4 regions of the Embleya sp. NPDC127516 genome follow, and region 1 is predicted to be linked to each of the others. Evidence: riboswitches for the same ligand, from Rfam matches in the RefSeq annotation. Region 1 holds a riboswitch; each other region holds the start of a gene.

Region 1 (7,279 bases):
CTGCCTGGCCAGCTCGTGGCTGATGCGATTCTGGTTCGCGTCGCACATGTTCCAGGACCAGGCGGTGCAGCTCTACCCGCGCACCTCGATCGAGCTCGCCTACGTGATGCTGCTCCTGGTGGGCGTGGCGATCCACCTGTCCGCGCAACGGCTGAAGTCGCTGTGGAACCGGTTCGTCGTGCACCGCGCGGACCCGGCCACGGACGCCGAGCCCAAGCACGTCGGCGCGCGCTGGCGCACGACTCCCGGGATGGCGAGCACGATCGGCGCGCTGGCCGCGATGGTCCTGCTGTTCGGCACCGCGGCCTCGTCGGTCGCCGACGACATCATGCCGGTGGACGACTCGAGCATCGGTTCGCTGACCTACCGCTCGCACCAGTTGCAGAAGGCCGGCGGCGAGTGCCCGCGCTACGCGAACAAGCAAAAGTGCCAGCGGTTGGGCACCCCGCCGTGGAAGCTCCCGGTCCGCAACACCCCGGGGGCGAACAACGGCTGAGCGGGGACCGCGGGACCCAAGGGCCGGGCGGTCCTAGCGGTTCACCGATACGGAGGGCGGCGTCGAGGTCGAGGAACCCGGCGCCGCCTTCGTCGTGTCCGGGGTGGCCGTGTCGGCTTGGGCGGGCTTGGGCTCCGGCAACCGGGACCGGAACAGGCCCGGGGTCCAGTCCTTCAACCGCATCGCGGGCTTCTCCACCAGGTACCACGAGGCGGCGGCCAGAACGAAGGTGCCGACCAGCGACAGGCCGAGGTAGGCCATGAAGCCGTGTCGGTTGTACCCGAGCACGACCAGGAACTGCTCGACGACGAAGCCGTAGATATAGATGCCGTACGACAGGTCGCGCTTGCGGCCGACCACCCGGAAGGGCTTGGGCAGGCGCACCGCGAGCCACATCAGCGCGTACGCGAAGGCCGGGAAGCCGATCACGAAGAAGCCGCCGAAGCGCATGCTCGCGAACAACGCGACGATCGAGACCACGCCGAGCACGTCGTTGACCGGGATGCGCTCCTGGTAGAGCTGGAAGAGCATGCCGACGCAGAACAGGAAGCTCAGGTAGATCAGGTACTGGCTGTGCAGCGGGCCGATGAACTCGCTCAGGATCGGCACGTGGATGTCGGTGCCGTTGGTGTTCTGCGGACCGCGCCAGCCGGGGGCGTTCACCAGGTCCATCACGATCCAGCCGTACAGCAGGGTGGTCACCAGCAGCACGAACCGGCGGGATCCGCGCAGCACGCCGGACCAGGCCATCGCCGCGACGACCACGTAGCAGGTCATCTCGTAGCTCAGCGACCACAGCGCGCCGTCGAAGCCGGGGTCGAAGGCGTGCCCCTCCTTCTTCCCGGTGGCCAGGATGTTGGAGATGTCCAACTGCCGCAGACCGGTCCACCAGTTCGCGCGGATGTAGTCGAACGGGCCTTCGCCATGGCGCCAGAAACCGTCCAGCGAACCCTGCTGGTGACGGAACATGATCGGCGCGGCCACCAGCGCGGTGAACAGCACGCAGACCCACAGACCGGGCAGGATGCGCAACATCCGGTGCCACAGGTAGCGCCCGGTCGTGGTGCGCATGCCGCTGCGGGTGATCAGGAAGCCGGACAGCACGAAGAAGCCGTACACGGACATCCGGCCGAGGCCGACCTGCATGCCGGTGAAGCCGTTGCCCGGCTCGTGCTTGCCGAAGCCGCCCAGGATGTGCGCGTGCGCCACCACGACCGCTGTCGCCAGCAGGAGCCGGATCAATCCGATGCTGTTGTCCCGGCCGGAGAATCGTTCGGCCAGCGTTCCTTGCCGACCCACTCCGAAGTCGCGTCGCACGCGCTTTACGCCCTTCCCGATGTGGCCGCCCGGAAGCGACGCAGGATCCCCCCTGGGCGAATATGCGCCCTGCCCACGAGATCCTGTGCATGGTAACGGTCGACCCGACCCCGGGTCAGGCACCCTGGAGGGCGGGCGCCGCGGGGGTCGCCACGCGCGATTCGCGCACCCTCCGCGAACCCGGGATGCCGGGTAGGGTCGCCTCATGAAGTGGCTTGTCACCGGCGGTGCCGGGTACATCGGGACGCATGTCGTGCGGGCGTTGCTCGCGGCCGGCGAGGATGTGGTCGTCCTCGACGACTTCTCCACGGGCGCGCGCGAACGGGTTCCCGAAAATGTGCCGCTGGTGGTCGGCTCGGTGCTGGACCGGGCGCTGCTGGACGAGACGTTCCGGGCGCACGCCGTGGACGGCGTGGTGCACATCGCGGCGAAGAAGCAGGTGCCCGAATCGGTCGCGCGCCCCCTCTACTACTACGAGGAGAACGTCGAGGGTCTGCGCGTCCTGCTCGCGGCCATGGTCGCGGCCGACGTCACGCGCGTCGTGTTCTCCTCCAGCGCCGCCGTCTACGGCATGCCCGACGTCGACCTCGTCGACGAGGAGACCCCGTGCCTGCCGATCAACCCGTACGGCGAGAGCAAGCTCGTCGGCGAGTGGATGATCAAGGCCACGGCGCGCGCGCACGGCATCTCGTACGCCGCGCTGCGCTACTTCAACGTCGCGGGCGCGGGCGCGCCGGAACTCGCGGACGAGGGCGTGTTCAACCTCGTGCCGATGGTGCTGGAGAAGCTGACGGCCGATCAGGCGCCGGTGATCTTCGGGGACGACTACGACACCCCGGACGGCACCTGCGTGCGCGACTTCATCCATGTGGTGGACCTGGCCGAGGCACACGTGGCGGCCACCCGTCGGCTCGGCACCGACCCGGACGCGCGTCTGGTGCTCAACGTCGGTCGCGGTGAGGGCACGTCGGTGCGCGAGATGGTGGAACTCATCCGCGAGGTCACCGGTTTGCGCGACATCGCGCCGGAGCTGCGACCCCGGCGCGCGGGCGACCCGGCCCGGGTGGTCGCGAGCGCCGATCGCATCACCACCGAACTGGGCTGGAAGGCCCGGCACGACACGGCGGACATGGTGGAGAGCGCGTGGGCCGGCTGGCGCGCGCAGCGCGGCTGAGTCCCGCACACACCGCCCGCGGCGCCGCGCATCAGCCGGCGCCGCGGGCGGTGTCGCGTCGCGATCCCGTGACGACGCAGGGTGAAGTCTCCTGGGGCAAATCGGACATGACGTGCTTCGTCTGTGGGCCGAATCACGTCGATCACGGGTGCGTACGCCCCTGTCGGTGGGCAGGGGCCCGGTCCGCGCGACGCCACACGCGATGCGGGTGTGACGAACGGGGCGTAGGTGATCTTTCCCGGGTGATCGGCGTACGCCGTGACCAAGGGCCGATGTCACGCGTTCCCTGCCCTTCCACCACGGAACGCCAACTACGGTCCTTTCCGTAAGGGATCATCTACATTGCGCTCATCCGCAAAACGGATAATCGACGTCTATCCGACACAGACTTGTGATCTTCGGCGAGGCCTGCTTAGCGTTCGATCCGTCCGTATCCCACACGGACCCCGATCGCCGGTACGCCGAATCCTGTCGCCGGCCGTTCGGGAGGCTGACGAGCACCACACGACAGGAGCGGGGGAACCACAGGTGAACCGCCGCGAACGGCCCCGATCTCGATGATCGGACGCCGCGAACGGCTTGGGGTGAAGCCATGTCCTTCGGGACGTGGCCGGGCTATCGATCTCCGGCCCGAATCCGACAGCTCACCTCGTAGGCGTGGGAGAGGATCCAGCCATGCTGTCCGGAACCGGGCGTCATCGCCGTCGCAGCACCAGTAGGACCACGCGTCTGATCGCCGCGGCGGGTGTCGCCGGAGTCGGCGTCGCCATGCCGATCATCGGCGCGGGCACCGCCCAGGCCGCCTCCGTGAGCACCTGGGACAAGGTCGCCCAGTGCGAGAGCACGGGCAACTGGCAGATCAACACCGGAAACGGCTTCTACGGCGGCCTGCAGTTCACCGCGAGCACCTGGAAGGCGTTCGGCGGCACGGAGTTCGCCGCCCGCGCCGACCTGGCGACCAAGGGTCAGCAGATCGCGATCGCCGAGAAGGTCCTCAAGGGCCAGGGCCCCGGCGCGTGGCCGGTGTGCTCGGTCAAGGCCGGCCTGACCCGAGGCGGCGCCGCCGCCGACGTCGACACCGGCTCCTCGGCCGGCAAGACCGCGCCGAAGACCGCTCCCAAGACCGAGACCGCCAAGCCGGCCCCGAAGAAGACGGCCGCCGCGCCGAAGATCGAGGTCAAGACCGAGGCTCCGAAGACCGAGGCCCCCAAGGCCGAGGCCCCGAAGACCGAGGCGCCCAAGACCGAGACTCCGAAGACCGAGCCGGCCGCCGCGACCTCGTCCTACGTCGTGGTCACCGGCGACACGCTCTCCAAGATCGCGAACGCCGCGCACGTGCCCGGCGGTTGGCCGAAGCTGTACGAGGCCAACAAGTCCGTCGTCGGCGAGAACCCCGACCTGATCTTCCCGGGCCAGAAGCTCACGGTCGACGGCAAGGCCGCGCCGACCACCACCAAGACCGAGGCCGCCGCGCCCAAGGTCGAGGTGCAGAAGGCCGAGACGCCGAAGACCGAGGCCCCCAAGGCTGAGGCTCCGAAGGCCAAGACGGAGAGCAAGCCGGCTCCGAAGGCCGCGACCACCAAGACCGAGGCCGCCAAGACCGAATCGACGACGACCGCCTCCGGCTCGTACGTCGCCCCGGTCTCGGGCGCCACGCTCACCGCGAGCTTCGGCTCCGGCGGCTCGCGCTGGTCCAGCGGCAGCCACACCGGCCAGGACTTCGCGGTCTCGACCGGCACCACGGTGCGCGCGGTCACCTCGGGCACCGTCGTGTCGGCCGGTTGGGGCGGCGCGTACGGCAACGAGGTCGTCATCCGGCACGCGGACGGCAAGTACACCCAGTACGCGCACCTGTCCTCGATCTCGGTCAAGGCCGGGATGAAGGTGCAGACCGGCCAGAAGATCGCGCTCTCCGGCGCGACCGGCAACGTCACCGGCCCGCACCTGCACTTCGAGGTCCGCACCACGCCGAACTACGGCTCCGCGGTCAACCCGATGACCTGGCTGCGCAGCCACGGCGTCAGCGTCTGAGTCACCCGCTCCACCCGCTGCATCGAACGGCGGGCGTTCCCTCCAGGGAGCGCCCGCCGTTCGCGTGTTCAAACCGGTGCGCGTGTGCGGACGATTCGCATGTGCGGACCGGTGCGCGTGCCCGGACGGTGCCGTCAGGGCAGCCGCGCGGTGCGCAGCGCACCGTCCGGACCGAGCCACAGGGCCACCGCGTGCCCGGCGCCGTCCGGCGCGCCGGTGGGATCGACCGCGACCGTGCGCTCGTCGAGCACGACCGGCGCCCCGGACGCGCCGAGGACGATCGGCCGGCCGTCGGCGTCCCGGGTCAGCGTCGCCGTCGTGCCGTCCGGTCGGGGCACTCGGCTCAACGCCTCGTAACCCGCGCCCGCGGCTCCCGAGTCGGCCGGCACCCACCCGTTCGGCCCGCCCTCGACCACGCTCGCGATCTCCGGTGTGCCGGCGCGCCGGTAGGCGACACCCACCCGGCCGTCGGCGCCCACCGACACGGCGGGCGGGCCCGCCGGTCGCTCGGCCGCGATCGTGCGCGGCGGCCCCGACCGCTCGCCGACCGGTTCCCAGTAGCGAATGCCCTCACGCGCCGTGCCGAAGACCACGACCCGGCCGTCCGGGCGGGTCACCGCGCCGGGCCCCTCGACGATCTCCCCGCCGCCCAGGTCCCGCCACGCCGACCACGTGTCGCTCCCGGCGGGCCGATGACGGCCGCTGATCCCCTTGTCCCGGTCGCGCACGAACAGGTACAGCCCGCCCGCGCCGTCCACCCCGACCACCGGTGTGCCCGGGCCGCGTCCGTCGCCGTCGGGGTTGCCCAGGCCGCGCCACGGCCCCAGTTCGCCGCCGGGCGTCGTCTCGGTCGCCGTGAGGATCTCGAACCGGTCCCGATCGGCCCGGCGGGCACCGCCGATGCGCAGCACGAACACCGCGATCCGGCCGTCCGCGATGCGCACCGCGGCGAGCCCCGGGGCCAGTTCGCCGTCGCCGGGGCCGGGCATCGAGTGCGCCGGGGACCAGTTCGGGCCGCCGACGGCGTCCTGGGTCCACCGGGTGACGCGCCCGCCGAGCACGGCCCAAGCGGTGAGCCGGCCGTCCGCGCCGAGCACCGGGCGCACTCCCGCGTTCGGGTAGCGATAGGTGGTGCTCTGCGGCCAGTTGGTCCCGGGCGCGGTGTCCCGCACCTTGAGGTCGCCGCAGTCCACCCGACCCGGGCAGTGACGCACCCGGTCCGTCCAGCCGTACACCCGGATGATCCCGTCCTTGCGCTCGCGCGCCGCCGGCGCCAGATTGTGCGGCCAACGCTCGTTGTAGTAGCCCCGGTAGGCGATCGCGGCGGCGCTCGCGGCCGGTCGATCGGCGTTGTACCGGCGCAGCGCCTCCCACGTGAACTGTGCGGCGGCGGTGTGGTCCTGGTGGTCCGAGACACCACCGTTGTCGGCGTGTACGGGGTGCGCGCCATCGTGTCGCTGCCGGTCCGGCTCCGGGTCGAGCGTGCGCACCACGGTCGGCGTCTGGGCCCGCATCAGGTCCGCGAGCGAGTCGATCAGGCCGTCCCTGGTGTACGTGTAGGGTCCGCCCGCCGGCTCGTCCCGCGGGGCCAGCGTGTCCAGTTCGCGTTCCGAGCCGTTCCACAACGTGCGCAGCCGCCCGTGCGCGCCGATGCCCTCCTCCTTGCGGGTGTTGAGGAACACCAGCTTGATGTTCGGGGCGTCCACGAGTCGGTCGAGTTCGGCGTGCGCGCCGTCGCGCAGCCGTACGCTGTGCCGCTCCCAGCGCGCCGCGCGATCCCCGAGCGCCATGAACGCGTACGCGGCGCGTGAGCCGTTGTTGCGCGCGGCGGCGTACGCCTGGGGATCGGGCCGTCCGCCGGGGCCGTTGCGCCCGTCCGCCTCACCCGCGGTGAGGAAGACCGTGACGCTTTCCGTGCCCGCCCGCACCGCGCGGTCCACGTCGGGGTTCATGAAGTAGAGGTCGTCGTCCTGGTGCGCGACCACCTGCATCACCGCACCGGTCGTGCCGGGCCGCGGTGTCAGGGTCTCGATGCCGATCGGTCGGGTCGGCGCGTGGTACGGGGGCGAACCGTACGGACCGGTCAACTTCACCACCCCGAGCGCGAAGCCCAGCGCCAGGACGCCGACCACCGCGGTGAATCTTCCGGTGCCGGGGATCATCGCCATCTCGGCCGGTACCTTTCTGCCGTCGCGGGCGAACCGACCTCATCATCGCCGGTCGCCGGCGCCCGCCCGCACCCGGCACGGCCCGATCGGCCG
Region 2 (7,279 bases), on a different contig from region 1:
CCACCGCGTGGGGGCCGGCTGCGGCGACGGTGGCGGTCGTGGAGTCGCCGGCGGCGGATCACCGTGATCCTGCTGATCCTGGTGAGTCTGCCGCTGCTGCCGGTGGGCGCGGCCGCGCTGGCGCTGCGGCTGGAGTACGCGGGCGATCCGTCGGACCAGGCCCGCACCCGCGGCCGGGACGCGATCTGGCTCGGCCACGCATGGGTGGACGGACGCAAGGGGGCGGCCGAACTGGCCGCACTGGCACAGCGGTTGCGGGGCACCGGCATCCACGACCTGTACGTGCACGCCGGGCCCCTGGAACACGACGGCACGCTGCCGCCCTCCGCCCACCCCGGGGCGCGGCAACTGGTGGACGCGGTCCACCGCGAACTGCCCGGCGTACGGGTGCAGGCCTGGCTCGGCGACATCGTCTCGCACGGCGGGCCCGGGCTGCGGCTGGAGCGCCCGCCGGTGCGCGCGGCGATCACCGCGTCGGCCGCGCAGATCCTGGACGCCGGCTTCGAGGGCGTGCACCTCGATCTGGAACCGGTGTGGTCCGGGAACGAGGACTTCCTGACCGTGCTCACCGCCACCCACGCGCTGACCCGTGCGCGCGGCGTCCCGCTGTCGGTCGCCGCCGCGCAGATCGATCCGCTGCCGTCCCTGCACAGCGTCTTCCAAGCGCTGCGCGATCACCCCAAGTGGTGGTCGCAGCGATACTTCGGCCAGGTCGCGCGGCGGGTCGACCAGATCGCGCTGATGTCCTATGACACCGCGATGCCGCTGGAGTCGCTGTACGGCGGCTACGTCGCGCAGCAGACCGAGCTCGCCCTGGAGGCGACGCCGGCCGGGGTCGACCTGCTGATGGGCCTGCCCGCCTACTACGCGAACAGTTGGGGTCATCACGGCTCGGCCGAGACGGTCGCGGCGGCGGTGCGCGGTGTCCGCCTGGGCCTGACCAGACACGACCCGCGCCGACCGAACTTCGGCGTCGCACTGTACGTCGACTTCGCCGCGACCGACACGGACTGGGCGTCCTACCGCCGGGATTGGTGTCGTCTCGACGGTCGAGCCGGGTGAGGCCGGGTGCCGAACGAGGTGTCCGATTGCCGCCGGCACCGTGTCCCGGCCGCGTCCACGCTGGAGGCATGACCACCTCCGCGGATACCCGCACCTTCGTCGTCCGAGCGATCCCCGCCGAGCTCCTCGCCTCGGTCCGGGCCACCGGCCTGGACGTCTCCGGCCACCCGGTCGAAGCGCACACGGCCGGCGGCGGCGAACCGTTGCGCTGCTGCCTGCGCGACGCCGAGCCGGGCGAGCGGCTCATGTTGTTCGGCTACGAACCGCCGCTCCCGGCGAGCCCGTACCGCGAGATCGGCCCGGTCTTCGCGCACGCCGACGCCTGCCCCGGCCCGAGCACCGACGCCTACCCGCCCCAGTGGCGGGCCCGGCCCCAGGTCTTTCGCGCCTACGACGCCCGGGGACGGATCCACCCCACCTCACGCCTCCACGACACCGACAACCCCGAGCCCGCCCTCGCCGAGATCCTCGCCGACCCCGAGGTGACCGAGATCCACTGCCGCAACATCACCTACGGCTGCTACATGTCCACCATCGTCCGCCCGTCCACCCCCGACCGCTGATCCCACGACCGGATCCCCGGTGGCGCTCGCCCCCGGCGCCGGGGGCGAGCGCCCGGCGCCGGCGCGTCCACCGGGGCGGCGACACCGTCGCGCCGGTCTCGGCCACGCCCGGGACGATCACCGTGTCGGGCCGGATTCCGTACCGGCCCGCGCGCGGGCGGCTCCGAGCCGATCGCTACCGTACGCGGATGGACAACGCAGTCGTGCGGAGCCCGTCGGCCCAGGTCGCGGCGCACACCGCCGCTCCCGGTCCGGGCCGTGTCCGGGGCGCCGCCCAGGTGGTCACCGACATCCTCCAGCCGCGCAACACCATCCTTGCCGGACTGTCCGGTTTCGGTGCGCTCGTCGCCCACTCGTGGACCGGCGCCGGATGGGGTCTGTTCGCGGCACTGTGCGCGGGCATCGTTCCGGCCGGGTACATCGAGTGGGAGCGTCGCCGCGGTACCTGGGGCGACCGGCACGTGGTGGACCGCCGGCAGCGTCCGCGCATCTTCGCGGTGATCCTGGCCTCGATCGGCATCGGCGCGGCGGTCATGCTCGGCGCCGGCGCGCCGTCCCGGCTGGTGTTCGCGATGTTCGCGCTGTGGGGCATGACGGTGGTGCTGCTGGTGGTGAACGCGGCGTGGAAGATCAGCGTCGACTGCGCGGTCGCGTCCGGCATCGTCGCGTTGCTCGCCGTCGCGGGCGGACCGTGGTGGTCGACCGGTTATCTCGCGGTCGGCGTCGTGTGCTGGTCGCGTGTCGCACTGCGTCACCACACCGTCGCGCAAGCCGTGGCTGGTGCGCTCTTGGGCGCCGCCACCGGGGCATCTCTGGTTTTCGGATGACCGATAGCGGTACATATCGGGCGGCCATCGACCCTCTCTATGGTGCACGTCACATGCCGGGTACCGATGGTCAGGAGGTCGTACGCACCGTAAACCGTCTTTTCACGATTCCTGCCCTGAGTAATCGAATACCCACTATATGTCATCGATTCGGGCACAATGCGTACGCTTCTCGGGACTTTAGGTCCCGATATTCCACCCTTCCGCCCTGATTCTTCTGTTTCGGCGAAACGTGATGTTTGGATCCGAGTCGAGGGTGTGCGTAGTTTGGTGCTTCGCCACACCGGTCCGGTGCTCGGCGAAATGGTCTCCCGGTTCGCCGAATCCTGCCGCCGGAGCGAGGCCACGGTACGAAACCCGAAAGGCAGGAGCGGGGGAACCAAGTGGAATGCCGTCCCGGGCGTCCGTGACACGGACGCCCATGACGACGGCTTGGGGTGAAGCCGTGCCCGTCCCTTCCTCAGGAGGGCCGAACACGGCCGGGCGAGACTCTCCAGCCCGAATCCGACAGCTCACTTCGTAGGCGTGGGAGAAGGAAAAATCTTCGTGCAGTCGTTCATCACCCCTGCCCGCATGCCCAAGAAGACGCGTCTCGCGCTGACCCTCGGCATGGCCGGCGCGATCGTCGCCGCCCCGCTGGTCACCGGTCTCGCCACCGCCAACGCCGCCTCCGTCTCCACCTGGGACAAGGTCGCCATGCTCGAGAGCTCGGGCAACTGGCACATCAACACCGGCAACGGTTTCTACGGTGGTCTGCAGTTCACCATCAGCACCTGGAACGAGTTCGGCGGTCAGCAGTACGCCCCGCGTGCCGACCTGGCCACCAAGGACCAGCAGATCGCCATCGCCGAGAAGGTTCTCGCCGTACAGGGTCCCGGCGCCTGGCCGAACACCTCCGGCCCGGCGGGCCTGACCAAGGGCAGCGCCGCGCCGGCCGTCTCGCCCGGCACCAAGTCCACGGTCAAGGTCACCCCGAAGGCCGCCGAGAAGCCGGCCGAGTCCGCTCCGGCCCCGAAGATCGAGGTCGTCCCGGCGGCCGCCGCGAAGTCCGCGTCGACCAGCACCTCGTACTCCGTGGTCAAGGGCGACACGCTCTCCAAGATCGCCGCCGCCAAGGATGTCGAGGGCGGCTGGCACAAGCTGTACGCCGACAACCGCTCGGTGATCGGTGGCAACCCGAACGTCATCCAGATCGGTCAGAAGCTCTCGCTCTCCGGTAAGGCCTCGGCCTCGACCGAGTCCGGCAGCACCAAGACCGAGACCGCTCCGGCCGCGCCGAAGACCGAGACCAAGACCACGGCGTCCGTGAAGGTCGCGCCGAAGGTCGAGGTCAAGGAGAAGGCCCCGGTCGCGGCCAAGGAGTCCTCGGCCAAGGCCGAGTCCACCACGGCCAACGCGTCCGGTTACGTCGCTCCCGTGAAGGGCGGCCTGGGCACCGCGTTCGGCACCGGCGGCAAGCTGTGGTCCAGCGGCAGCCACACCGGCCAGGACTTCGTGGCCGCCACCGGCACCTCGGTGAAGGCGATCACCTCGGGCACCGTGGTCAAGGCCGGCAACGGCGGCGCCTACGGCAACGAGATCGTGATCAAGCACGCGGACGGCAAGTACTCGCAGTACGCCCACCTGTCCAGCATCGGCGTGCGTGTCGGCGCCACGGTGAGCACCGGTCAGCAGATCGGCCTCTCCGGCGCGACCGGCAACGTGACCGGCCCGCACCTGCACTTCGAGATCCGCACCACGCCGAACTACGGCAGCGGCATCAACCCGGTCACCTACCTGCGCGCGCACGGCGTCAACCTCTGAGCCGAGCGTCATCAGGCGGTAACCACACCGCGATAGCCACACCAACGCGGTAGCCGTACCAGGGCCGGGCCCGTCGACCGAGTGTCGACGGGCCCGGCCCTTTTCGGCGTCCCCACCCCTGCGGACGCCGAAGTCTCCGGCGGATCGCGCCGATCAGCCGCGCGCCGGGTAGCGCTTGGGCAGCGACAGCCCACGTGCGGCCATCAACTCCCGCAGCCGGTCAGGGTAGTCGGTGATCAGACCGTCCACGCCGTCGTCCATCAGCTTGGCCATGGTCGCCGGGTCGTCGACGGTCCACGGCACGACCTTGATGCCCGACGCGTGTGCCCGGGCGACCATGTCGCGGGTCACGTAGGGACGGTAGTTCGGGTCGGTGACCTTGCCGTCCTGCGGGAAGCCGTGCACGGGCGAGAACGTGCCGGCGCCGAACGAGGAGATCGCGCGCAGCGGATCGCCGTCGAAGTCGTCGATGTCCAGGCCGCCCAGCCAGGGCGAGGCGCCGGGCTTGCCGACCTGGAGGAAGTCGTAGTTGGTCAACGCGACCAGCGGCAGGCGCGGTTCGACCTGCCGCATGCGCTTGAGCGCGCCCCAGTCGAAGCTCTGCACGGTGACCTGGCGCAACAGCCCGGCCCGGCGCACCTCGCGCGCCACGACCTGTACGAACTGCTCGCGCGGCGCGGTCTCCTGCGGCGCGCCGGCCTCGACCTTGGTCTCCACGTTGAGCTTCACGCCGCGCGCGTGCCGGTGGTTGACCAGGTCGAACACCTCGGTGAGCAGCGGCATTCGGGCTCCGGGCGAGGTGGTCTGCGCGGGGAAGCCGGGGAACTGCCGCGATCCGCAGTCCAGCGTGCGGACCTGCGCCAGGCTGAGCGTGTTGACGTACTTGCCGACGTAGGGGAACTCCGGGTCGCCGGCGCGTACCGGCTTGGTGTCCGCGCACTTGCGTCCGTCGACCTTGCGGTCGTGGGTGACCACGGCCCGGCCGTCCTCGGTGATCTGGACGTCCAGTTCGAGCGTGGACACCCCCAGGTCCAGACCCTTGGCGAAGGACGCGAGCGTGCTCTCCACGGTCAGCCCGAGACCGCCTCGGTGCGCTTGGAGGTCGAAGGACTTGCGGTGGTGGCCACCGTGACGATCCGCGGCGGCGGCCATTCCCGGGGCGGCGACAACGGCGGCCCCGGCCAGGATCGCGGCCGTGACGGTCTTCCATCCGGACATGGACGTCTCCTTCTCGCTCCGGTCGACGACGATCGACCGTCGACGCCCACACCCTGGCCCGCGCGAAGTGATGCGCGGGGAGTCGGATCATGGCGGTCGGGCGAAGAAGAGACGAAGAAGTGGCGAAGTACCCCGACGCGAGCGCGAATCCGGGCCCGAGCCGGAACTCGGACCGGCCCGGGCTCGCATCCGGACCGGGCCCGGGCTCGCATCCGAACCCGGGCCCGAGTGGAACCGCAGTCGCCCGGCGGGCGCCTCGATCCAGGCGCCGCACCGAAGCGGCCGCTCAGCAGCTCGCGTCGGATCCGTCGTCGGACCACCCGGGACGATGCGCGGCCAGCAGCCGGCCGGACGCGTCGTGCACGATCCGCCGGTCCTCGGCCGAGACGGCGGCGAAGAACGCGTCCTCGGCCGCGCTCAGCAACCGGGTGCTCTCCGCGACCAGTTCGCGTCCGGAGGCGGTGACCTGGATGACGTGCCGCCGTCGGTCGTGCGGGTTGCGCCGACGCTCGGCGAAGCCGCGCTCCTCCAGGTCGTCGAGCACGCCGACCAGGACGTTGGGGTCGATCCCGAGCAGTCGGCTGACGTCCTGCTGGGACAACGACTCGTAGGTCAGCAGGGTCTCCAGCACATGCACGTGCTTGGTCTTGACGCCCAGCGAGGAAAGCGTCTGATCGGCGAGCGCCAACAGGAGATCGGCCAGCTTGACCAGCCGGTACCCGGTCCGTGCTCCCATCGGCGGCCGCCCGGTGTTGGGTCGGTCCGTCATGTCCACATGTTAGCGGTCCGCGAACATATGTCATCTAGACGAAAGGCTTTGCATATCGTATGTTCCACATACGATCCATCGACTCTACGGAAGGGTTCGGCGATGTTCGCTGCCCTGGCCCGCCTGACCACCGCCCGGCCCCGGCTCTTGTTGATCACGGCCCTGTTCCTGCTGATCGGCGCCGGACTGCTCGGCCGCGGCGTCGGCGACCACCTGCTCGGCGGCGGCGCCGTCGACCCGAACTCGGCCTCGGCCCGTGCCGCGACCGCCCTCGACCGCGACTTCCCCGGCAGCCGCCCCAACCTGGTCCTCCTGGTCGGCGCCGACCGCCCCCTTGACGCACCTGAAGTCGCGCTCCAGGCAAAGGAGTTGACCGACCGACTCGGCGCCGAACCCGATGTCGCCGGGGTGGTCTCCTATTGGAACGGCGGCGCACCGACCCTGCGCACCGCCGACGGCCGACACGGACTCGTCCTGGCCCACGTCCGGGGTGAGGAGACCGCCGCCTCCGACACGTTCGAACGCCTGGCCGCCGACTACCGAGGCACCCGAGGCGCGCTGAAGGTCGAACTCGGCGGCAGCGTCGCGGTGCGCCACGACATGCAGAAGACCATCTCCGAGGACCTGGTCCGCGCCGAACTGATCGCGCTGCCGATCACCCTGCTGATCCTGATCCTGGTCTTCGGCAGCCTGGTCGCCGCGCTGCTGCCACTGGGCGTCGGCATCCTGGCCATGGTCGGCACCAACGCGGTGCTGCGCATGGTCTCCTCGGTCACCGACGTCTCGGTGTTCGCGCAGAACCTGACCACCGTGCTGGGCCTGGGCCTGGCCGTCGACTACGGCCTGTTCGTGGTCCGCCGCTACCGCGAGGAACTCGCCGCCGGCGCCCCGCCGATCCGCGCCGTGACGGTGATGCTGAACACCGCCGGGCGCACCGTGGTCTTCTCCGCACTCACCCTCGCCGTCTCCCTGGCCGCGATGCTCGTCTTCCCGCAGTACTTCCTGCGCTCGTTCGCGTACGCCGGAATCCCGGTCGT
Region 3 (7,279 bases), on a different contig from region 1:
GGTTCCTCCGCCATCGATACCTCCGTGACGTGCCAAAACTTCGTAACTCGCCACCCGTCCTACCGCACGGTGCTTTCAATCGCCATGATCATCCGGTTGGGTTACTGTGCGCGGCCGTTTGCCGCCGAAGAGTCAACCCGGCCAGCCGTACCGACACCACCGGAGGCACCGATGCCCACCGTCGTACTGATCGGAACGCTCGACACCAAGGGATCCGAATACGCGTGGCTGGCCTACCGGCTGCGGGCTCGGGGAGCCGAGGTGGTCCTGATGAACGTGGGTGTGCTGGGCGAGTCGCTCGCCCAGGCCGACGTGCAGGCATCGGACGTCGCGGCGGCGGCCGGCACCGATCTGGCCGACCTGCGCACCCGCGCGGACCGGGGCGCGGCCACCGCCGCGATGGCCGAGGGCGCCGCGTCCATCCTGCGTGAGTTGTTCGACCAGGGCCGGGTGGACGGTGTGCTCGCGATGGGCGGCTCGGGCGGGTCGGCGATCGCCTCCTACGCGATGCGCGCGCTGCCGGTCGGTGTACCCAAGCTGCTGGTCTCCACGATGGCCGCGGGCGACGTGTCGCCCTACGTCGGCGCGGTGGACGTCACGATGATGTACAGCGTCGTGGACATCGCCGGGATAAACCGGCTCTCCGAGCGGATCCTGGGCAACGCGGCGGACGCGATCGCGGGCATGGCGGGCGGCTACGCCGAGGATCGCGCGGCGGTGGCGGGGGTGAGCGGCGAGGGCCGTCCGCTGGTCGCCGCGTCGATGTTCGGGGTGACCACGCCGGCCGTGGACGCCGCGCGCGAGCGGCTCACCGAGCTGGGCTACGAGGTGCTGGTCTTCCACGCCACGGGCGCCGGCGGCACCTCGATGGAGAACCTGGCCGAGGCGGGCTTCCTGGCCGGGATCCTCGACCTGACCACCACCGAGCTGGCCGACGACCTGGTGGGCGGGGTGCTGAGCGCGGGCCCCGAACGGCTGACCGCGGCCGGGCGGATGGGGCTGCCGCAGGTGGTCAGCGTGGGTGCGCTGGACATGGTCAACTTCGGCCCGCGCGACACCGTGCCCGAGCGGTTCGAGGAGCGGAAGCTGTACGTGCACAACCCGACGGTGACGCTGATGCGCACCACGCCGGCGGAGAACGCCGAGCTGGGTCGGCGGATCGCCGCGAAACTGATCGCCGCGACCGGTCCCACCGCCCTCTACCTGCCACTGCGCGGGGTCTCGGCGATCGACGTCGAGGGCGCGCCCTTCTACGATTCCGTCGCCGACAAGGCGCTGTTCGACGAGTTGCGGTCCGGACTCGCGGGCAGTGCCGTCGAGTTGCACGAGGCGGCGACGGACATCAACGATCCGGCGTTCGCCACGGCGGCGGCGGATCGACTGCACGAGATGATCACGAAGGGACGTGTGGACTGAGATGGACGGACGCGAGGCGCGGGGCCGACTGCACAGGACGGTCGGGCAGGGCGGCGTCGTGATCGGCGCGGGCGCGGGCACCGGATTGTCGGCCAAGTGCGCCGAGGCCGGCGGCGTGGACCTGATCATCATCTACAACTCCGGCCGCTACCGGATGGCCGGCCGCGGCTCGCTGGCCGGGCTGCTGCCGTACGGCGACGCCAACGCGATCGTGGTCGAGATGGCCGGCGAGGTGCTGCCGGTGGTGCGCGGTACTCCGGTGCTGGCCGGGGTGTGCGGCACGGATCCGTTCCGGATCATGCCGCACTTCCTGGACCAGCTCGCCGCGATGGGCTTCGCGGGCGTGCAGAACTTCCCCACGGTCGGCCTGTTCGACGGTGTCTTCCGGCAGAACCTGGAGGAGACCGGCATGGGCTACGACCTGGAGGTGGAGATGATCCGGCTGGCCGCCGAGCGCGGCCTGCTCACCGCGCCCTACGTCTTCGACCCGGAGCAGGCCCGCGCGATGGCCGCGGCCGGCGCGGACGTCCTGGTCCCGCACCTGGGGCTGACCACCAAGGGCAGCATCGGCGCGAGCACCGCGGTCTCGCTCGACGAGGCGGTGGAGCGGGTGCAGCGCATGCGCGACGCGGCGGCCGAGGTGAACCCGGACGTGCTGGTGTTGTGCCACGGCGGGCCGATCGCCGAGCCCGAGGACGCCGCGTACGTGCTGGCGCACACCACCGGCGTGGTGGGCTTCTTCGGCGCCTCCAGCATGGAACGGCTGCCGACCGAGACGGCCATCACCGAGCAGGCGCGGGCGTTCAAGGCGATCGGAGCCCGGTAGGCGCCGCGCCGTACGAATCCGGGCAGCACGTGCCGGGCGCAGGGCGGTACCGGTGGGACGCACAGGGCGTCCCACGTCGGAGGCAGGAAGCACAGGGCACCACCGGCAGGAGACACATCCACCACGACCGCGAGGAGTCGCGTGTGTACAAGCTGACCGTGCTGTATGGCCACCCCGAGGACCCGGCGGCGTTCGACGCCTATTACTGGGAGAAGCACGTCCCGCTCGCCCGCACGATGCCGGGATTGACCGGCTGGACCATCGGCAAGTGCGATCCGGACCCCTCCGGCGCGCAGCCGCCCTATTACCTGGTGGTCGGGTTGTACGCGCCGACCCGCGCGGGTATCCAGGCAACCCTGGATTCGCCCGAGGGCCGGGCCACGGTGGCCGACGTCGCCAATTTCGCGACCGGCGGCGCGACGTTCCTTTGGGACGAGGAGCGGGTAGTCGTACCTGTGGAGCTGCCCGCGACGGAATAGCCCGACGGTGAAGCACGGGTGACCACGCGGCCGCGCACCGTGGACGCCGGCGCCGTGACCTGCGAGGATGGCGACATATCGGGCAAATCGGTGTTATTCCTGCTTATGGGGCACCTCACAAAGCGCCCGAAATGTTTGCCAACCCGGCGGCCCGGTGCGTAGCTTCGTGGTTGTTCGCACAAGCGGACTCCCCGGGCGGTACGCCGAATCCTGCCGCCGCCCGAGGGAAGCAGTCGATATCGACTGGCGGCAGGAGCGGGGGAACCAAGTGAGTGCCGGCATCGGCAATGTCGATGCCGTGGGGTGAAGCCATGCCTGTTTTCAGGCGAGGCCGGGCCAATCGTCCGAACCCGACAGCTAACTTCGTAGGCGCCCGACGAGGTAATCAATGACCTTCCGTGCCATCACCGCTCCCGTTCGCTCGCTCTCTCGTGGCCGTCGCGCCGGCATCGCCGTCGCCGCCGGTGCGGGTCTCGTCCTTCCCCTCGTGGGCATGGCGGGCAGCGCGAACGCGGCGTCCTCGTCCACGTGGGACGCGGTCGCGCAGTGCGAGAGCACCGGGAATTGGAGCATCAACACGGGCAACGGCTTCTCCGGCGGTCTGCAGTTCACCCCGAGCACCTGGAACGCCTTCGGCGGCGGCGAGTACGCGGCCAGTGCCGCGCAGGCGAGCAAGGCGCAGCAGATCGCGGTCGCCGAGCGCGTGCTGGCCGCGCAGGGCCCCGGCGCCTGGCCGGTCTGTTCGCAGAAGGCCGGTCTGGCCAAGGGCGGCAACGCGTCCGCCACGGCCGAGTCCTCGACCACCGGCAAGACCAAGGCCCAGGACGCGCCGAAGGCCGCGGCCAAGGCCGAGTCGGCGACCGAGACCGCACCGCGCAACTCCGGCGCCGATGCGCCGAAGGTCCGGGTGCAGCCGAAGCAGGACGTCGCCGCGCAGGACGCGTCGAAGTCGGCCGCGAGCAAGCAGGCTTCGGGCTCCGGCAGCTACACCGTCAAGGCCGGTGACACGCTCTCCTCCGTCGCCGCCAAGCTCGGCGTCAAGGGTGGCTACCAGGCCCTGTACAGCGCCAACTCGGGTGTCATCGGTGACAACCCGAACGTGATCAGCGTGGGCACCAAGCTCTCCGTCTGACACGCGAACGGCAACACGTGGGCCCCGTCGAGTACTTCGGCGGGGCCCACGCCCATGTCCGGTCGGTGGTGATCGAAACGGGATGTCGATTGGCCGTGTTGCCGTTCGCTTCGTCGATCGATCAGGCCCGGCTGGGCAGTTCGGCGGGTTCGGTGGACCGGGTGGGGGCGGGGATCGCCGGTTCGTCGGCCGCTTCGCCGGACGCGGATCCGGTGTGGTTGAGCAGCAGGTTGAGTACGACCGCGATGATCGAGCCGGCCGAGATGCCGGACTCGGCGATCATCGCGATCTTGTCCGGGAACGCGTGGTAGAAGTCCGGGAACGCGATCGGGAAGACGCCGAAGGCCAGGGCCACCGCCACGATCAGCGCGTTGGGTCCGGTGTCGAGTTCGGCCTTGCCCAGGGTGCGGATGCCGGCCACCGCGACGGTGCCGAACAGCACCACGCCGGCGCCGCCGAGGACCGGCTGCGGGACGAGCGCGACCAGGCCGCCGACGATCGGCATCAAGCCCATCAGGACCAGGAATCCGCCGCACACCGCGACCACGAACCGGCTGCGGATGCGGGTCAGCGCGACCAGGCCGATGTTCTGTGCGAAGGCCGTGCACGCGAAGCCGTTGAACACCCCGCCGAGCGCGGTGGCCAGGCCGTCGGCGCGCAGACCGCCGGCTATCGTCCGGTCGTCGGCGGGTTTGTCCACCACCTCGCCCAGCGCGATGATGTCGGCCGTCGACTCGGTCATGCAGACGATCATCACCACGAGCATGGACACGGTCACCGACACGTCGAACTGCGGCGCGCCGAAGGCGAACGGCTGCGGGACCTCGAAGACGGCCAGGTCGCCCAGGGCGCCGCCGTCCACCTTGTCGAACGGGATGGCCAGCAGGGTGCCGAAGAGCAGGCCGAGCAGGATCGCGATGCGCTGCAGGAAACCGGTCAGCACCCGGTGCAGGACCAGGATCGCGACCAGCGTCGCCGCGGCGAGCCCGAGGTTGGTCGTCGAGCCGTAGTCGGCCGCCTTGCTGTCGCCGCCCTGCGACCAGTTCCCGGCGACCGGCAGCAGGGACACCCCGATCAAGGTGATCACCGTGCCGCTGACCACCGGCGGGAAGAAGCGGATCAGTCGACAGAAGACCGGCGCGAGCAGGAAGCAGAACACGCCCGAGACGATCGTCGCGCCGAAGATCACCGGCAGTGTCGCGTCCTGCTTGGCCGCGGCCACCGCCAGGATCGGCGAGACCACCGCGAAGGTGACGCCGTTGACGAACGGCAGTCGGGAGCCGATCCGCCAGAAGCCGAGCGTCTGCAGCAGCGTGGCGAGCCCGGCGATCAACAGGCTCGCCCCCAGCAGCGTGGTCAGCTCCGCGGTGGACAGGCCCAGCGCCCCGCCGATGATCAGCGGTGGCGCGGCGACCCCGGCGTACATCGTGGCCACGTGTTGCAGGGCGCCGGCCAGCATGCGTCCCGGCGGCAGCATCTCGTCCACGGGGTGCACGGGCGACGCCCCGGTCCCCGGTGACGCCCCGGCGGTGGCATCGCCCGGCGATCGTGCCGCGCCCGCAGTCTTCCTGGTGGTTCTCCAGCCCATGATCGGCGCCTCCACATCGGATGCCGTCGTAGGACGGCCCGGCCCATTGGACGTACTGGATCGCAGGATCGGGCAGTGGGAGTGGATGCGGATCCGGGGCGTTCCCCTGCCAAGTATTTCGCTATGCGGAATCAATATTCCGTTGATCAGAAGGAGACTGTAGGGACGGGCCGGATCGGCGGTCAATAGGCACAGGCGTCGGCGGTTCGGGCCGGTCACATCTTGTGGCTTCCTCCGAACGCGGCGTCGATCTTCGGAAGGCGGCTGGATGGCATTCTCAACTTATTCGGGCAAAACGTACCAGCGACGATAAGATTGCGTTTGGAACGCCCTTGCGGCGTTAAATTCTTTTGACATAGGTTCTTCTGACCGTGGTTCCTGCTTTCTCCTGAGAGGGTTCCATGTCGAACATGACCCGCGTAGCCGTCCGTACCGCCGTAGACCACCCGCTGTGGCCCGTGCTCAAGGAAGCCGTCGCCGACCTGCGTCCGTTGCAGGCCAAGGACGGTTCGATCGAGCCGTCCGAGCACGCGTCCGCCCGGGCGCTGGTCGCCGACATCACGTCGGCGGTCACCGGGCTCGCACCGCTGTTCCCGCACGACGAGGCGTACCTGGAAGCGGTCGTCGCCGACTTCGCCCGCTGGGCGGCGGACGGCTTCGGCCGTCCCGACTTCCTGGACTCGCTTGTCGCGTTCCGCCCCGAGCAGGCTCGGCACGACGGTCTGGAGCACTTGGTGGTGTTCCCGATGACCACCCAGAACGGCAATCCCAACCGCAACGTCGAGGCCGTGCTGCTGCGGGTGGTGTGGCCGCAGTGGCTGGCCGCGCTGGAGGCCGAGCGCTACGACAACGCGATGTTCGTGCCGGTCGCGTTCGTCGACTTCACCGCCGGCTACGACACCGACTCGGCGGTGCTCTTCCCGGAGACGGTGGCCGTGCGCGAGGTGCCCAGGTTCACCTGGGGCGGCATCTTCTGCGACCGCGAGGCGGCCCGCTTCCGTCGGGTCGCGGCTGCCGCCGCACACAGCCTCGATCTCGAACTTCCGTCGGAAGCAGCGGAGTTGGTGGAGAACCAGCAGCTCGCGCAGGACGCCTTCGTGTTGTGGGACCTGATTCACGACCGCACCCACATGCGCGGCCACATGCCGTTCGACCCGTTCATGATCAAGCAGCGGATGCCGTTCTGGATGTACGCGCTGGAGGAACTGCGCTGCGACCTGACCGCGTTCCGCGAGGCGGTCGCGCTGGCCGGCGAGGGCGTGGCGACCGCGCGTTCGGTGCAGTACGCGGTGATCTTCGACCGGCTGTTCCGCTTCCCGGTCACCGGGGGCCGGGTGCGCAACTACGACGGCCTGGGCGGGCAACTGCTGTTCGCCTACCTGCACCGCGCGGGTGTGCTCGAGTGGGCGGACAACCGGCTGACGGTGGACTGGGACCGGATCACCGAAGCGGTGCTCGGGCTGTACGAAGAGGTGGACCAGCTCTACCGCGAGGGTGTGGACCGGCCGAAGGTCGGCCACTGGCTGGCCGGCTACGCGTTGGTCGCCAAGTACGTTTCCCCGCACCCCGGTTCGGTGTGGGCCAAGGGCACCGCCGCGCTGCCGATGGACGGGCCGCCGAAGGCGCTCGTGGACGCGGTGTTGCCCGACGAGTTCCCGCTGAGCATGTTCTACGAGGCGCTGAACCGGCGGCTGCGCGACGTGATCGCGTCCACCCGCGGGATCACCGCGGACAGCCCGGTGGAGCGCCTGGCGGAGGACGAGGACGCGGCCGCGGCGTCGTGAACGCCGCGGCGAGGATCCGTGGTGAGCGGTTCGGCGACACCGGGACGAACAGTG
Region 4 (7,279 bases), on a different contig from region 1:
CCGCCCCGTCGACGCGTAGGTGGGGGCGGGTCCACGGCCGGTCCCGGGCCAGGTGCTCGGTCTCGGCGGCGCGCCACAGCCGCCAGAACCAAGCCAGTTCGGGGCCGTCCCGATCCAGGGTGCGCGCTGCGGCGAGCTCGGCCGGCGTGTCGACGTGCACGCGCAGCGCGGTCACCGGGCCGAGTTCGCGCCGGGCCGCGCCGACGCCCTCCAGGATCACCACCGGCGCGGCCGGAACCTCGCTGTAGCCGCTGATCCGGTAGCCGGCCCAGTCGTAGGTGTCGCAGCGGGCGGCCTCGTGTCGGGCCAGCGGTTCGAGCAGTTGGGCGCGCAGCCTGGGCAGCCAGCCGAAGAAGTCCCCCGGCCGGGCGAAGTCGTCCAGGCGCACCACCGGCGCGCCACCCAGTCGCGCGGCGAGCGCGTCGGCGAACGTGGTCTTGCCGGAACCGCCGATCCCGTCCACCGCGACCAGTCGGGTCGCGCCGATCGACGGCGGCAACGCGGCGACGCACGCGGCCGGCCGATCGGTCGTCGCGCCTCGAATGCGATCCGGCCGTTCGATGGGCATCGAAGCAGCCTATCCACCGGTGAGGGAGACCCGGGGTCGGCCGCGAGCCGGGTCGGTTCCGGGCCGGCCCCCGGCCGAGTCGGGCCGGGTCCGACTCGGTCCCGGCCCGCGGCCGAGACGAGGGCTCCGATCACCCCGGGCGAGCACTCTTGTACATTTGTACTTGTACATCTGTACCACTCGGAGGGAGAGGCCCGTGGCCTGGCTGTTCCTGGGGCTGGCGATCTCGTGTGAGGTGATCGCGACCAGTCTGCTGAAGAGCACCGACGGGTTCACCCGGCTGTGGCCGACGCTGGCGTGTCTGGGCGGGTACGCGGGTGCCTTCTACCTGCTGACGTTGTCGTTGCGGCAGTTGCAGGTGGGCACGGCGTACGCGATCTGGTCCGGACTCGGGACGGTGGCCATCGCGCTGGTCGGCGCGGTGTTCCTGAACGAGCCGGTGACGCTGCTCAAGGCGTTCGGGATGGCGTTGGTGATCGCGGGAGTCGTGGTGTTGAACCTGGGTGGTGCGCATTGACCGCGGCCAGGGACCCTGAGGGTCGGCGACTGCGGATCGTGCGCGGCGCGTGTGAGGTGATCGCGGAGGTGGGCGTGGGCAACACCACGCATCGCCTGGTCGCGGCCCGGGCGGGCGTCCCGTTGGGAGCGACCACGTACTACTTCGCCTCGCTCGACGACCTGGTCGCCGCCGCGCTCGCGCACGCGTCGGCGGAGACGGTGCGGCTGCTGGAGGAGTGGGTACGGCGTGCGCGGGACGCGAACGACCTGCCCGGCGTGCTCACCGCGCTCACCGCGGAATACCTCGCGGACCGCTCGCGCGCGCTGGTCGAGTACGAGTTGTACCTGGCCGCCGCCCGCAGCCCGGAACTGCGCGGGTTCGCCCTGGCCTGGGTCGAGGGCGTCGGCGACTTCCTGTCCGTCCGGGTCGGACCGCGCGCCGCCGCCGCCGCGCTCGCCGTGCTGGACGGGACCATGCTGCAGGTGCTGACGCTGGACACGACGCTGGACGAGAGGCAGTTGCGCTGGTCGTTGGCCCGGGTCCTGGACGAGGGCGGGTCTTCGTCGGTGAACGGGTCGTCGTAGGCGTCGAAACGGCCCGGTGCGCCGGGAGCGGCCGGGCCGGCGCCGACGCCGGGTGCGGTAGGGTCGGCACCGCGAAGGGGAGTAGCCCCGTGAACCGGTCGTCGACATGCTGGAGTCCTCGGACTCCCGGTGGCCGGGCTCGTGCTCGACACGGGTGGGCGAGACCTTCGGCCAGGCATCGACGCATCCTCGTCTTCTCGTGGATGTACCCCGTCGTGCCGGGCCGAGTGGTCCTCCGGTTGCCGTGCGGCGCTTCGTGAAGACCCGGGGCCCGGCTCTCGCAGAAAGCCACCCGGAATGCACCTCGACCTTCTGGCGATCCTGACCGCCTTCGGGCTGATCTTCCTCGCCGAGCTCCCGGACAAGACGATGTTCGCGTCGCTTGCCATGGGCACCCGCATGCGTCCGCTCTACGTGTGGTTCGGCACCTCGACCGCGTTCGTCGTGCACGTCGCCCTCGCCGTCGGCGCGGGCGGCCTGCTCGGCCTGCTCCCCGGCTGGATCGTCAAGCTGGTCTCCGCCGCCCTGTTCGGCTTCGGCGCCTTCATGTTGTTGCGCGGCGGTGCGGGCGAGGACGACGAGGACACCGCGGGCAAGAGCGTGACCGGCTTCCGGCCGGTCTTCGCGACCGCCTTCACGGCCGTGTTCATCAGCGAGTGGGGCGACCTCACCCAGATCACCACGGCCAACCTGGCCGCCACGAACGGCACCTGGTCCACCGCGATCGGCTCGGCCGCGGCACTGATGTCGGTGTCCGCGTTGGCCCTGCTCGCCGGGCGGTTCATCGCCAAGCGCGTCCCGCTGCAAACGGTGCAGCGGATCGGCGGCCTGTGCATGCTCGGGCTGGCGATCTGGTCGCTGGTGGAGGTGTTCACCGGCTGACCCGCCCCCGGTGATGCCTCGCCCCTGCGGATGGCGCCCGCGCCGCGGTCACCCGACGGCGGCGGGACGGATGGGTGCATCGCCGGCATGTCCGGCGCGACCAGTCGATCGGTTGCCCGAAATGTGATGTAGGCCGCATGGATAAAACGGACATAAATTATATAGCCGACTTCGAGCCGCAATTCATTTTCCGCGCCCCGCGACGAGTCTCGACTATTTTCCGTTACCGCACGATCACACCACTCTCCGAGATATCCCCTCGTCATCACCGGTACCCCGGAGCCGAACACGGGAGAGATGTCGCTTTTATTCCGCCTTTACCCGCAGGGCGAAGTCGGGGTTTCGGTTGTGATCAGGCATCCGCATTGCCTACCTTTCTCGCCGATTCACCTTTCGGGTGAACCCTGTCGCCGGTACGCCGAATCCCGTCGCCGGCAGCGGGAGGTCTACATCGAAGAATCCGACGGGAGCGGGGGAACCAGGTGAATCGCCGTGGCCGGGATCGTTCCGGTGACGGCTAGGGGTGAAGTCGCGTAACGCGACCGGGCTGCTCCAGTCCGAATCCGACAGCTCACCTCGTAGGCGACAGGAGAGGACCCCATTTCATGCTGTCCACAAACGCTCGCCATCGTGCCGCTCGACCCACCAACGTCCGCCGCTTCGTCGCGGCGGTGGGCATCGCCGGCATGGGTGTCGTGCTCCCGGTCGCCACCGCCGGTGCCGCCCCGGCGCAGGCCCCCTCCACCTCCGAGCAGTCCCCCTCCACCGTGCTGTCGGCGACCCCCACCGCGGCGGTCGACGCGGCCCCGGTCCAGGCCGCGCCCGCCGCGCCGGAGACCGACACGGCCGCCGACAAGGCCCGCTACGTGGTCCAGGCCGGCGACACGCTGTTCCGGCTCGCCCAGACCAACCAGGTCAACGGCGGCTGGCAGAGCCTGTACGAACTCAACCGCGACGTGCTGCTGTCCGGCCCGGACCTGATCGAGATCGGCCAGACCCTGCGGCTGGACGGCTCGGCGCCCGCGGCACCCAAGGCCGACGCGCCCGCCAAGCCGAGCATCAAGGTCCAGCCCAAGACCTCCGTCACGCCCGGCAAGACCACCCCCAAGCCGGCGAGCAAGCCGTCGGCCGACGTGTCGGTCAAGCCCGCCGCCAAGGCCCCCGCCAAGCCCGCCACCGGCGGCTCGAAGGGCAACCAGGCGCCGACCGGCGGCTCCTCGACCGCGTCGAGCAGCAAGGCCGCCCAGGCCGTGGCCTTCGCCAAGGCGCAGATCGGCAAGCCGTACGTGTACGGCGCCACCGGCCCCAACGCGTACGACTGCTCGGGTCTGGTCCAGGCCGCGTACAAGTCCGCGGGCATCTCGCTGCCCCGCGTGACCAACGACCAGTTCGCCGCCGACACGCGCGTGTCGGTCGCCAACCTGCAGCCCGGCGACCTGGTGTTCTTCTACTCCGGCATCAGCCACGTCGGCATCTACATCGGCGACGGCAAGATGGTGCACGCCCCGAACCCGCGCAAGTCGGTCGAGATCGCCTCGATCAACACCATGCCGATCGCCGGCGCCACCCGCCCGGCCTGATCGAACCGGGCAAACCGCCGCCGCCGGCGCACACGTGCTCCGGCGGCGGTGACACAACCGCATAGTGGGACGCGCCTTCGGCGCCGTGCCCTCCGACGACGGTCGGAGCGCGCGGCGCCGGCGTGCGTTTCGGCGAACGCGCCGGTCCCGGCGGGCGGGCGGACCGGGGCGCGGGCGTCAGAGCGTCAGAGCGTCAGAGCGTCAGAGCGTCAGGACGATCTTGCCCGTGACCCGGCCCGTCTCCCCGCGCTCGTGCGCCTTGGCCGCGTCGGCCAGCGGGAACACCGAGTCGATCGCGGCGCGCAGTCGCCCCGCCTCGACCAGGTCCGCGACCTGCCGCATGGCCGCGTGGTCGGCCTCGACGAGCATCTCCTCGGCCCGGACCCCGTACCGCTCGACGTCCAGGTCCCTGACGTTGTTCACGATGGCGACGAGCACGCCGCCCCGGCGCAACGTCCGTAGCGAGCGGGGACCGTACTCGCCGCCGACGCCGTCCAGCACGACGTCCACGTCCCGCACGACGTCGGCGAAGTCGGTCGTGGTGTAGTCGATCATCTCGTCGGCGCCCAGCCCGCGGACGAAGTCGTGCTTGGCCGCGCTCGCGGTGCCGATCACGTACGCGCCGCGCGCCTTGGCGATCTGTACCGCCAGATGACCGACCCCGCCCGCCGCGGCGTGAATCAACACCCTTTGCCCTTCCCGCAGTTCCGCGGTGTCCACCAGGGCCTGCCAGGCGGTGACCGCGGCCAAGGGCAGCGCGGCGGCCTGCACGTGGTCGATGTTGGCGGGCTTGCGCACCACGTGGCGGGCCGCCGAAACCACGTACTCGGCGTGCGCCCCGTTGCCGTACGGGTAGCTCAGCATGCCGAACACCTCGTCCCCCGGTCGATGGATCGTCACCCCCAGGCCCACCGCCTCCACCACGCCCGACACGTCCCACCCGAGCACGAACGGCGGTTCGCCCAGGATCAGGCCCGTGGCCCGATGTATCCAGTCGGTCGGATTGACGCCCGCCGCGTGCACCCGGACCAGTACCTCGCTCGGGCCGGGCGCCGGCCGCTCCAGGTCGAACTCCCGCAACACCTCGGGACCACCCAGCACATCCTGACCGACAGCGCGCATGTCACTTGCCTTCCGTCCGAAAGACCAACCCCCACATCGTGTCGACCACGCGGCGCCCCGCACGAGCGTCCGGAACGACATGATGCGTACACTTCCGGACGTGAGCACAGTCGCGATAGCCGTCGCCGACGGGATCCTGCACTTCGAACTGGCCTTGGCCCACGAGCTCTTCGGCTCGGCCCCGCCGGTCCCGGTGGAGAGTTGGTACGAGCTCGTCATCTGCGGGGCGGGCCCCGTGCGGGCCGACGGCCGCTTCCTCCTCGAACCCGACTGCGGACTCGACCGGCTCGCCCTGGCCGACACCGTGATCGTCCCCGGGTGGGCCGACCTCGAGGCGGACCCACCGGCGGACCTCGTCGACGCCATACGCGCGGCACACGAGGCCGGGGCGCGGGTGGTCTCCCTCTGCACGGGCGCCTTCGTCCTGGCCGCCGCCGGCCTGCTGGACGGACGGCGGGCCACCACACACTGGTCGTACGCCGAGGCGCTGGCCACCCGCTTCCCCCGGGTCGAGGTCGACCCCGACGTGCTCTACGTCGACAACGGCAGCGTGCTCACCTCCGCCGGCAAGGCCGCCGCGCTGGACCTGTGCCTGCATCTGATCCGTCTCGACCACGGCTCGACGGTTGCCAACGCGGTCGCCCGCAGGCTGGTCGTACCGCCGCATCGGCCCGGCGGTCAGGCCCAGTTCGTCGCCACCCCGATGCCCGAACGGCACGATCATCCACTCGGCGAACTGCTCGCCTGGGCGGCCGGACGACTGGATCGACCGCTGACGGTGGAGGATCTGGCCCGCCGGGCGAACATGAGCTCGCGCCACCTCGGCCGGCACTTCAGGGCGATGACGGGCACCACTCCGCTGCAGTGGCTGCTGACCCAACGGATCCACCGGGCCCAGGAACTCCTGGAGACCACGGACGACAGCGTGGATGCCATCGCCGAAGCCACCGGCATGGGCACCGCGACCACACTGCGCCGACATTTCAACCGCACCGTCGGCGTGCCCCCGGACGCCTACCGTCGTACCTTCCACCGGCAGCGGGCGGACGGCACCTCGGCTTCGGCCTCGTTCCCGACGCCCACCGCAACGCCACCGAAGGCCGTGCCGCGGCCCATTGGCTTTGGGTCATGACCAATTCGCTCTCCCCCGCGATCCGGGGCCGGTGGTGGTCGGGCGCGGGGGCCGTCGCCCGCACGGGGCGGCGGACGCTCGTGCGGTCGCTGTACCTGCTCACCGCGCCGGTGACCGCCGCCGCCGGCCTCCTGGCCGTACTCCCGGCGGTACTCGGCGTGGTGTTCGCCGCAACGGTGGGTCGGCTGCCGTCCGGCACGTCGCCGGTCGTGGCCTACGCCCTCGCGCCGGCGCGCTGGTGCGCCGACCTGGAACGGCGGCGCATCGCGAAGGTGCGTCCCCCCGCCCCGGGAGCCGAACGCGGTGAGCCACCGGCGAGACCGAAGGGGCGAACCGCGGCGCTTGCTCCCGGGGCGTGGTCGGACACGATCCACGCGGTGGTGGTGCTCCCGGTCGTCCTGGTCACGTCGGCGGTGACCGCGCTGTGGTGGTTCGTCGGCCTCGCCTGTGCCACCTGCGCCCTGCGCTACCGGTACGCGCCGTCCGAGCCGTTGCGGCCGCTGTCCCTGAACGCGGGCGGCGGCGAATCGCACATCTCGGTGAGCCTCGGGCTGTTGTCGCCGACCGACCGGGTCGCCTTCGGGACCGCGGTCGGCCTGCTGCTGCTGGCCGGCCTGCCGCTGGTGACCCGGGTGTGCACTGCGGCCCAGGCCGGGCTGGGGCGGGCGCTGCTCGTCGACGCGTCCGCGCTGCACCGCAGGATCAGCGGGCTGGAGCGGGAGCGGGACACCGCCCGCGCGCAGACCGTCGCCGCGGTGACGGCCGAGGCGACCGCACTGCGCCGACTCGAGCGCGACATCCACGACGGCCCCCAGCAACGACTGGTGCGCCTGTCGCTGGAGTTGGGCCGGGCCCAGTACTACCTCGACAGCAGGCCGGAGACCGTCCGGGCCGCCCTGGCCGACGCGATCG

What was found. Region 1 has a riboswitch for cyclic di-AMP ahead of ACIRL2_RS29620 (transglycosylase family protein). Riboswitches for the same ligand answer to the same signal wherever they lie in the genome.
Region 2: it holds a riboswitch for cyclic di-AMP, as region 1 does, so the genes downstream of both, ACIRL2_RS08325 (transglycosylase family protein) here and ACIRL2_RS29620 (transglycosylase family protein) in region 1, are expected to answer to the same signal.
Region 3: it holds a riboswitch for cyclic di-AMP, as region 1 does, so the genes downstream of both, ACIRL2_RS18150 (transglycosylase family protein) here and ACIRL2_RS29620 (transglycosylase family protein) in region 1, are expected to answer to the same signal.
Region 4: it holds a riboswitch for cyclic di-AMP, as region 1 does, so the genes downstream of both, ACIRL2_RS15530 (NlpC/P60 family protein) here and ACIRL2_RS29620 (transglycosylase family protein) in region 1, are expected to answer to the same signal.

What each region holds. Positions count from the first base shown of each region.
Region 1 is NZ_JBIWJT010000016.1:177,558-184,836, reverse strand. It holds gene ACIRL2_RS29635 (hypothetical protein) at 1-496, shown strand, start outside; gene ACIRL2_RS29630 (acyltransferase family protein) at 530-1,813, opposite strand; gene galE (UDP-glucose 4-epimerase GalE) at 2,019-2,987, shown strand; cyclic di-AMP (ydaO/yuaA leader) riboswitch at 3,437-3,658, shown strand; gene ACIRL2_RS29620 (transglycosylase family protein) at 3,663-5,018, shown strand; gene ACIRL2_RS29615 (PIG-L family deacetylase) at 5,153-7,186, opposite strand.
Region 2 is NZ_JBIWJT010000004.1:97,588-104,866, reverse strand. It holds gene ACIRL2_RS08340 (hypothetical protein) at 1-1,062, shown strand, start outside; gene ACIRL2_RS08335 (DUF1203 domain-containing protein) at 1,131-1,625, shown strand; gene ACIRL2_RS08330 (hypothetical protein) at 1,814-2,452, shown strand; cyclic di-AMP (ydaO/yuaA leader) riboswitch at 2,760-2,993, shown strand; gene ACIRL2_RS08325 (transglycosylase family protein) at 3,026-4,255, shown strand; gene ACIRL2_RS08320 (glycerophosphodiester phosphodiesterase family protein) at 4,409-5,473, opposite strand; gene ACIRL2_RS08315 (MarR family winged helix-turn-helix transcriptional regulator) at 5,760-6,242, opposite strand; gene ACIRL2_RS08310 (MMPL family transporter) at 6,345-7,279, shown strand, end outside.
Region 3 is NZ_JBIWJT010000008.1:301,135-308,413, reverse strand. It holds gene ACIRL2_RS18170 (SDR family NAD(P)-dependent oxidoreductase) at 1-14, opposite strand, end outside; gene ACIRL2_RS18165 (Tm-1-like ATP-binding domain-containing protein) at 172-1,416, shown strand; gene ACIRL2_RS18160 (phosphoenolpyruvate hydrolase family protein) at 1,418-2,242, shown strand; gene ACIRL2_RS18155 (EthD family reductase) at 2,386-2,721, shown strand; cyclic di-AMP (ydaO/yuaA leader) riboswitch at 2,918-3,109, shown strand; gene ACIRL2_RS18150 (transglycosylase family protein) at 3,110-3,853, shown strand; gene ACIRL2_RS18145 (nucleobase:cation symporter-2 family protein) at 3,975-5,330, opposite strand; gene ACIRL2_RS18140 (DUF6421 family protein) at 5,843-7,225, shown strand.
Region 4 is NZ_JBIWJT010000007.1:80,773-88,051, reverse strand. It holds gene ACIRL2_RS15550 (uridine kinase) at 1-568, opposite strand, end outside; gene ACIRL2_RS15545 (DMT family transporter) at 765-1,085, shown strand; gene ACIRL2_RS15540 (TetR/AcrR family transcriptional regulator) at 1,082-1,651, shown strand; gene ACIRL2_RS15535 (TMEM165/GDT1 family protein) at 1,949-2,533, shown strand; cyclic di-AMP (ydaO/yuaA leader) riboswitch at 2,940-3,132, shown strand; gene ACIRL2_RS15530 (NlpC/P60 family protein) at 3,139-4,113, shown strand; gene ACIRL2_RS15525 (NADP-dependent oxidoreductase) at 4,315-5,235, opposite strand; gene ACIRL2_RS15520 (helix-turn-helix domain-containing protein) at 5,336-6,367, shown strand; gene ACIRL2_RS15515 (sensor domain-containing protein) at 6,364-7,279, shown strand, end outside.